Regions from separate parts of the Halotalea alkalilenta genome, predicted to be linked through region 2. Evidence: predicted binding sites of a transcription regulator. Region 2 holds the regulator's gene; the other holds the start of a gene.

Region 1 (4,237 bases), 1.5 Mb from region 2:
CCGCGCAGCTGGCCCTGGTCGAGGGCGGCGCGGAGATCATCGCGAACCAGGTGCTCGCCGCGGCCCAGGTTGATCACCGCCGCATCCCGGGCGAGGCGGGCGAAGGTCGCGCGGCCGAGGATGCCGCGGGTCGCCTCGGTGAGCGGCAGCAGGCAGACCAGGATATCGAGGCCGTCGAGAAAGGCGTCGAACGCCTCCTCGCCGGCGAAGCAGGCCACGCCATCGAGGTGCTTGGCGCTGCGCGCCCAGCCGCGCACGCTGAAGCCCTGGACCGCGAGCGCTTGGGCGGCGTGGGCACCGAGCGCGCCGAGGCCCATCACCCCGACCCTGCAGCCACTGGCCTCGCGCTGCACCGGCCAGTGCCAGCGATGGCGGGCGCGATCGGCGAATACCTGATCCAGGCGACGGTGGTAGTGGAGCACGGCCCAGAGTACGAACTCGGTCATTCCCAAGCGTTGGTCGGGGTCGACCATTCTGCATACCGGCACCTGCGCCGGCAGGCTCGGGTCGGCGAGCAGGTGATCACAACCAGCGGCGATCGAATGGACCAGCCGCAGCCGGGGCAGCCGGGCGAAACTGCCCGGCGGCGGATACCAGCACAGCGCGATTTCGGCATCATCGGGCGCCTCCCCCGGCGCCAGCGTCACCACCTCGAGCGAGGGATCGACTCGCGGCAGCCGCGCTGCGAGCGACGAAAGCGTCGCACCGCGGCCAACCAGTGCGACTCGGGTCATGAGCAGTAGTCCTCGCGCTGATCATTGATCAGCTCGAGCGCGGCCTGCCAGGCAAGCTGGGCGATCTCCTGCTCGCCTTCATCCTGGAACTGCTCGGCGGTATGGCGGCATACCTCCTCGCTCGGCAGGTTCAACGGCCGCCCGCCCGCGAGGGCCTGGACCTGGGCCTGGCAGGCACGTTCGAGGAAGTAGATCTCCATGAACGCACAGGCGACGTCAGCACCACCGGCGAGCAGCCCGTGATTGCGCAGGATCATCGCATTGTGGCTGCCGAGATCGCGGACCAGGCGCGCTCGCTCGGCGATGTCCAGCGCGATGCCCTCGTACTGGTGATAGGCGAGATGGCCGTAGAACTTAAGCGCATGCTGAGTGATCGGCAGCAGCCCTTCGACCTGGGCCGCTATCGCCATCCCGGCGGCGGTATGGGTGTGGATAACGCAATCCAGATCGGGTCGCGCGGCGTGGATCGCCGAGTGGATAACGAAGCCCGCGACGTTGACCTTCGCTCCTGGCTCGAGCGCGTCGACCACCCGCCCTTCGTGATCGATCTTGACCAGGGTCGAGGCACGCATGCGTTCGAACGGCACGCCATAGCGATTGATCAAGAAGTGATCAGGCTCACCCGGCACTCTGAGCGTCAAGTGGGTGTCGATCAGGTCGGTCATCCGATAGTAGGCGATGAGCCGATAGAGCGCGGCGAGCTGGCAGCGCGCCTCCCACTCGGCGCCACCGACCCGCTCGCGCAGCCGCGCAGCCTGCGGGGTGAAGGTGAATTCGGCACTCATGATGCCTCTCCTTGGTCACTAGCGATGGTTTGGCCCCCCGGTCCGGCTGGATGATGCTGAACAGCGCGCCGAGCAGTGGCACCAGCATACCGCCAACCAGCGGCTCATAGGCGACGAGCAAGGTGTGCTGATCGAAAGCGACAGCGCAGTCACCACTGGCCTCATTCGTCGATATCGGTGTGTGGTGGAAAACGCGAGCGGGCTAGCGGCGCTTCACACCCGGCAGGATGCAGAGCATCTCGAACAGCAGGTTGGCGGCGACTACCGCGGTCTGGCCGTGGGGGTCGTAAGGCGGCGAGACCTCGACGAGGTCGCCACCGACGATCTCGAGCCCGTGGGCGCCACGGATGGTCTCCAGCGCCTGGGGAATGGTCAGCCCGCCGATCTCGACCGTGCCGGTACCCGGGGCGTAGGCGGGATCGAGGCTGTCGATGTCGTAGGAGAAGTAGACCGGCCCGCTGCCCAGCTTGGCGCGGACCTCGGCCATCAGCGGGGTCAAGGACTTGTGCCAGCACGCCTCGGCGGGCACCACCATGAAGCCTTGGTCGCGGCCCCAATCGAACTCATCGGCGGCGTAGCCGGTGCCACGCAGGCCGATCTGCACCGTTCGCTGGGGATCGATCAAGCCCTCCTCGACCGCGCGCCGGAACGGCGTGCCGTGGGCGATCTTCTCACCGAACATCTGGTCGTTGACGTCGGCGTGGGCGTCGACGTGGATCAGCCCGACCGGCCCGTGCTTCTTCGCCATCGCCCGCAGGATCGGCAGGGTCAGGGTGTGATCGCCGCCCAGCGTCAGCGGCACGCAGGGATGGGCGAGAATCCCATCGTAGTGGCGCTCGATAATCTCGACGCTCTTTTTCAGATCGAAGGTGTTGATCGGCACGTCGCCGATGTCGGCGATCTGCAATGACTGAAACGGCGCGGCCCGGGTGGCCATGTTGAATGGGCGCAGCATGCGCGACTCGTCGCGGATCTGGCGCGGCCCGAAGCGAGTGCCGGGGCGGTTGGACGTGCCGATGTCCATCGGGATGCCGACGAAGGCGACGTCGAGCCCGCGGGCATCGGTCTGGGTCGGCAGGCGCATCATCGTCGCCGGGCCGCCGAAGCGCGGCATTTCATTGCCACCGAGCGGCTGGTTGAAACCGTGGGAGGTCGAAGCGGTCATGGCAGGTTCCTGTATTTGGTCTTGTTGTTCTTATCCAGCAGGAAGCGTGCCAATTTCAGAACATTTTAAAATCAACAAGTTATGAAGATAACGATGCGAAAATGTATCAGCGACGGGGTTTTAACGATACGTTGATGAATCACCGATCCAATAATGAATCGAATCACCGGGAAGGTGCCATGCCGACCACCGTAGCATCCATCGACAGTGCGACGCTCGAGGTACTGTTCGAGGCCTCGCACGATCACCTGGTACTGACCGACGCCAGCGGGCGGATTCTCAGCGCAAGCCCTAGCGCCTGCGCGGTCTATGGCCTGTCGATGCAGGCGCTGAGCGAAAGCAACGTGCATGCGCTCGAGGCCCAGGGCGTGTTCGCCCCCTCGGTGACACGCAAGGTACTGGCGAGCCAGCACGCCGAGCAGGTGCTGCAAACCACGCCCACCGGACGGCGGGTGCTCGCCGAAGCCTATCCGGTGCGAGTCGACGGCAGGCTGGTACGAGTGATCAGCCGCTCGCGCGACCTCACCGACCTCGAGCAGGAGTACGCCGAGCTCCAGCGCCAGCTCGATGCGCAACTGCGCGAACCCGAACAGCCGCCGACGCTCGAGGGGATAGAAGCCTCGAGCCCAGCGATGCGCCGGCTAGTGACACTGCTGGCGCGGGTGGCCGCCACCCGCGCCAGCATCGTGCTGCTCGGCGAATCCGGGGTCGGCAAGACCACTTTGGCCCGACAGGTGCACCGCCAGAGCGAGCGGGCCAATGGCCCGTTCGTCGAGGTCAACTGCGCAGCGATCCCGGAGACCCTGTTCGAGTCGGAGATGTTCGGCTATCTACCTGGCGCGTTCAGCGGCGCCGCACGCCAGGGCAAGCCGGGCCTGCTCGAGCAGGCCGACGGCGGCACCCTGTTCCTCGATGAGATCGGAGAACTCGGTCTCGGCATGCAGTCCAAACTGCTCAAGGTGCTCCAGGACGGCATGGTGATGCGCCTGGGCGATACCCGTGCGCGCCAGCTGGACTTCAGGCTGATCGTCGCGACCCATCAGGACCTTGCCAGAGAGGTCGAAGAAGGGCGCTTCCGGCTCGACCTCTACTACCGGCTCAACGTAGTGCCCGCCTGGATACCGCCGCTGCGCGAGCGGCGCGAGGAGATTCCCGCCCTGGTCGAGCGCCAGCGCGCGCGGCTCAAACAGCGCTACGGCCTGGACCTGTCGCTGGACGCACGCCAGTGGGGCTACCTGATGAGCCACGCCTGGCCCGGCAACGTACGCGAACTGGAAAACCACCTCGAACGCCTCTGCCTCGCCGGAGACACGGCTCTCGCGCCCTCTTCCCCGCCGACTGCCGACCCAGCCCCGCCACCCGTGCTCGACGAGCTCGAGACCGACAGCCTCGATCTCGCCACCGCCCTGGACACCACCGAGCGCCGGCTGCTCGAACGCGCGCTTGCCCAGGGCGGTGGCACCCGCGCCATCGCTCGCCGTCTCGGCATCAGCCAGCCGAGCGTGGTGCGCAAACTGGCCAAGTACGGGCTCAACGCCAAGCGTCCGGATGCC
Region 2 (4,237 bases):
GATCAGGCCGGCACCGCGGTCTATACCGGCACCGTGCATGTCGAACAGGGCAGCCTCAAGCTCGATGCACAGCGTGTCGAACTCCAGCGCGGCGCCAGCGGCGGCCTGTCGACCATGCGCGCGACCGGCACCAGCGGCCAGCGCGCCTATATCGAACAGCAGCCGAGCCCTCAGGAATCGCTGGTTCGCGGCTGGGGCGACACGCTGATCTACCACGCCGGCGAGCGGCGGGTGGAGATGCTGGGCAACGCCGAGCTGCACCGCGGCGGCGACACCTTCACCGGTGCCTACGTCGAGTACTTCCTCGATTCGCGGCAGGTCAATGCCCGTGGCGGCCAGCAGTCCCAGGGAGGCGAAGCCGGCGGCCGGGTCAACATGACGCTTACCCCCGAAGGCGGCAGCAACTGACCCGACCCACGCCTTTCACCAGCCGAATCCCCAAGGATCAGCGGAGCGATCTATGAAAACGCTGCACGCCGCCCACCTGGCCAAGAGTTTCAAGAAGCGCCGGGTGGTCCAAGACATCAGCCTGTCGATCAGCCAGGGCGAGATCGTCGGCCTGCTCGGCCCGAACGGCGCCGGCAAGACCACATCGTTTTACATGATCGTCGGCCTGATCCAGGCCGACGCCGGCCGGGTCAGCATCGACGATCTTGATCTCAGCCAGAAGCCGATGCACGTGCGTGCGCGCGCCGGCATCGGCTACCTGCCCCAGGAAGCCTCGATCTTTCGCAAGCTGAGCGTGGCCGACAACATCCTCGCTATCCTCGAGACCCGCAAGGACCTCGACCACAAGGGGCGCAGTGCCCGCCTCGACCAGCTGCTCGAAGAGTTCAGCATCAGCCATATCCGCGACAACCAGGGCATGAGCCTCTCCGGTGGCGAACGCAGGCGCGTCGAAATCGCCCGCGCCCTGGCCACCGAGCCTGCGTTCATCCTGCTCGATGAGCCATTCGCCGGGGTCGACCCGATCTCGGTCAACGAGATCAAAGGCATCGTGCGCCAGCTGCGCAGCCGCAACATCGGCGTGCTGATCACCGACCACAACGTGCGTGAGACGCTCGACATCTGCGACAATGCCTATATCGTCGGCGACGGTAAGATCATCGCCGAAGGCGATGCCAGCGCGATCCTCGCCAACCAGCATGTGCGCGACGTCTATCTCGGCCAGGACTTCCGCCTTTGATGCCTTGAGGCAGGCACTCCGCCGCCGCCCCAAGGCACGAAAAGCCCTGTTTTAGCAAGCTGGCATGAAACTTGCTAACCACAACGCTTTTAGTTCTTGCACATCCTCGTCAGGCCGGTATAGCGTTAAGGCATCCCATTGAGAATGCCCTGACACCACGATGATGAAATCCTCCTTGCAGCTGCGTGTCGGCACCCAGCTGACGATGACGCCACAGCTACAGCAAGCGATCCAGCTGCTGCAGCTGTCGACGCTGGATCTGCGCCAGGAGATCCAGACGGCGCTCGAGAGCAATCCCATGCTCGAGCTCGACGAGGAATTCTTCGACCAGGAATCGAGCGACGAGGAGCACCGCGATCCCGAGGCCCAGGACGAATGGGCCACGGATATCCCCACGGAACTCGTCCTCGACAACGAGTGGAGCGATACCTTCCCGGATGCCGCGCTGGGAGCGATCGGACCCAGCGGCGGCGAGCCGGTCGACATCGAACGCAATGCCCGGGGCGAAACCCTGTTCGACCTGCTCAGCTGGCAGACCGGCCTGCTCGACCTCGACGCCCGTCAGCGCCAGATCGCCGAGACCCTGCTCGACGGACTCGACGACAGCGGCTATCTCCGCGACTCGTTCGACGAACTGGTCGAGGGGCTGCGCGCCCAGGGCCTTGAGAGCGTCGATACCGGCGAGGTCGAAGCGGTACTGTTCCAGCTCCAGCAGCTCGAGCCCACCGGCGTGTTCGCCCGCGACCTGCAGGAATGCCTGTTGCTCCAGCTCGACGCCCTGCCCGCCGGCACGCCGCATCTCGCCCAGGCGCGCCGGCTGGTACGCCAGTTCCTCGACGCGCTGGCCGGCTGCGACATGAAGCTGCTCAAGCGCCGCCTCGGCCTGAACGACGCCGAGCTGGACGCGGTGATCGCGACGATCCGCACGCTCGATCCCTATCCCGGCCAGCGTTTTTCCAACAGCACCCAGGAGTACGTGATCCCCGACCTCGCCCTGCGCCACTACAGCCACATCGGCTGGCAGGTCGAGCTCAATCCCGAGGCGCTGCCGCGAGTGCGGATCCAGGCCGATTACGCCAACCTGATCCGGCGGGCGGACAAAAGCGACGACAACACCTTCCTCAAACAGCACCTGCAAGAGGCCCGCTGGCTGATGAAGAGCCTGTCGAGCCGCAACGAGACCCTGCTCAAGGTCGGGCGCGAGATCATGCTGCGCCAGCGCGACTTCATCGAACGCGGCGAGGAAGGCATGCGGCCATTGATCCTCGCCGATATCGCCGAGGCGGTCGGCATGCATGAATCGACCATCTCGCGGGTGACCACCCACAAGTACATCCACACGCCGCGCGGCGTATTCGAGCTCAAGTACTTCTTCTCGAGCCACGTCGGCGGCGAGGGCGACACCCATGCCAGCACGGCGATACGCGCCCGGATCAAGAAGCTGATCAGCGAAGAGCCCGCGCGCCGCCCGCTCTCCGATGCTCGCCTGGTCTCGCTGCTGGCCGAGAACGGCATCGTCGTCGCCCGGCGCACCGTAGCCAAGTACCGCGAGTCGATGGGAATCCCCGCTTCGAGCGAGCGCAAGCGCCTAGCCTGAAATAGAAGCAATAATCATCATCGGGAGGCTTGGTCGGGAGCGCAAAACAGCTACAATCAAAGTGTCCATCGCAGCCAAGGAGCATGTCATGCAGGTGAACATCACGGGTCATCACGTTGAACTGACCGACGCACTGCGCGACTACGTAAACCAGAAGCTGGCACGCTTGGTGCGCCACTACGACAACATCACCAACGTACAGGTGACCCTGTCGGTGGAGAAAGAACGCAAGCAGGCAGCGTGCAAGATGAACGTCTCGGGAGGAGAGCTCCACGGCACCGACGAGCAGGACGACATGTACGCAGCGATCGATTCGATGATCGACAAGCTCGACCGCCAGCTGGTCAAGCATAAGGAAAAGCACCTGGCGCGCGCCCAGGGCACCGGCACCGCTGGTCTCTGATTCCCAGTCGCCTCTCTGCCGACACGCCCTCACGCGGGGCGTGTCGTGTTTTCGTCACCATTGCCGGCGAAGATGACCGCTGGCGGCATTCGAATCCCATCCTTCGCGGGTATCCGCTCCAACCAGCGCGAGGAATCGCAGCATGATGCAAGTGGTGATCATCAGCGGCCGCTCCGGCTCTGGAAAATCGATCGCACTCCAAGCGCTCGAGGATCTCGGCTTCTACGCCATTGACAACCTTCCCGCGATGCTCCTGGTCGCGCTGCTCGACGAGCTCGAGACCCATTCACCCGAGCGGCGAAGGGTGGCGGTCAGCATCGACGCGCGCAACCTTCCCAACGCCCTCGAACGGCTGCCCGAGCTGGTCGAATTCCTCGGCGCCCGCGAGATCGATCTTCAAGTGGTCTATCTCACCGCCGATTCCCGCCAGCTGCTCGAGCGCTATTCGGCCACTCGGCGACGTCACCCATTGACCCGTGGGAGTGACATGACGCTCCTGGAAGCGATCGAGACCGAGGAGCACTTCCTCGCCCCGATCCGCGACCTCGCCGACCTGGTGATCGATACTTCCAACCTTTCGGTGCACGAGCTGCGCGCACGGATCGCCGAGCAGGTCGCCTGCCATACCACCGTCCAGCTGACCCTGAGTTTCGAGTCGTTCGGCTTCAAGCACGGCGTCCCCCACGACGCCGACATGGTGTTCGATGCCCGCTGCCTGCCCAACCCCTACTGGGAGCCGATGCTGCGCGACCATACCGGGAGAGACCAGCCGGTAGTCGAGTTCCTCGAGCGCGCTCCAGAGGTCGAAGCGATGTTCAGCGAGATCCGCGACTGGCTGGAGCGCTGGCTGCCCGCCTATCTCTCGAGCCATCGCAGCTACTTCACCGTAGCGATTGGCTGTACCGGCGGCCAGCACCGCTCGGTCTACCTGGTGGAACGCCTCGCCCGCCACTTCGCCAGCCAGTATCCCTCGGTACGCCTGCGCCACCGCGAGATGAAAGTGCAGCGCACCATCGAACCGCTTGTCGGCTGACACCGCCCGCTCCCACTG

The links. The regulator sigma-54, encoded in region 2, starts transcription at its own class of promoters, with help from an activator protein. The targets are predictions, from matches to a motif close to TGGCACNNNNNTTGCTNT.
Region 1: a site for sigma-54 is predicted at 2,719-2,736, ahead of speB (agmatinase). Genes of this name have one in related genera too.

The regions. Positions count from the first base shown of each region.
Region 1 covers NZ_CP015243.1:502,153-506,389, reverse strand. Annotated here, with positions in the region: gene A5892_RS02280 (2-hydroxyacid dehydrogenase) at 1-734, opposite strand, end outside; gene A5892_RS02275 (class II aldolase/adducin family protein) at 731-1,519, opposite strand; gene speB (agmatinase) at 1,722-2,684, opposite strand; gene A5892_RS02265 (sigma-54 interaction domain-containing protein) at 2,864-4,237, shown strand, end outside.
Region 2 covers NZ_CP015243.1:1,956,324-1,960,560, reverse strand. Annotated here, with positions in the region: gene lptA (lipopolysaccharide transport periplasmic protein LptA) at 1-408, shown strand, start outside; gene lptB (LPS export ABC transporter ATP-binding protein) at 461-1,186, shown strand; gene A5892_RS08575 (RNA polymerase factor sigma-54) at 1,347-2,783, shown strand; gene hpf (ribosome hibernation-promoting factor, HPF/YfiA family) at 2,872-3,186, shown strand; gene rapZ (RNase adapter RapZ) at 3,332-4,219, shown strand.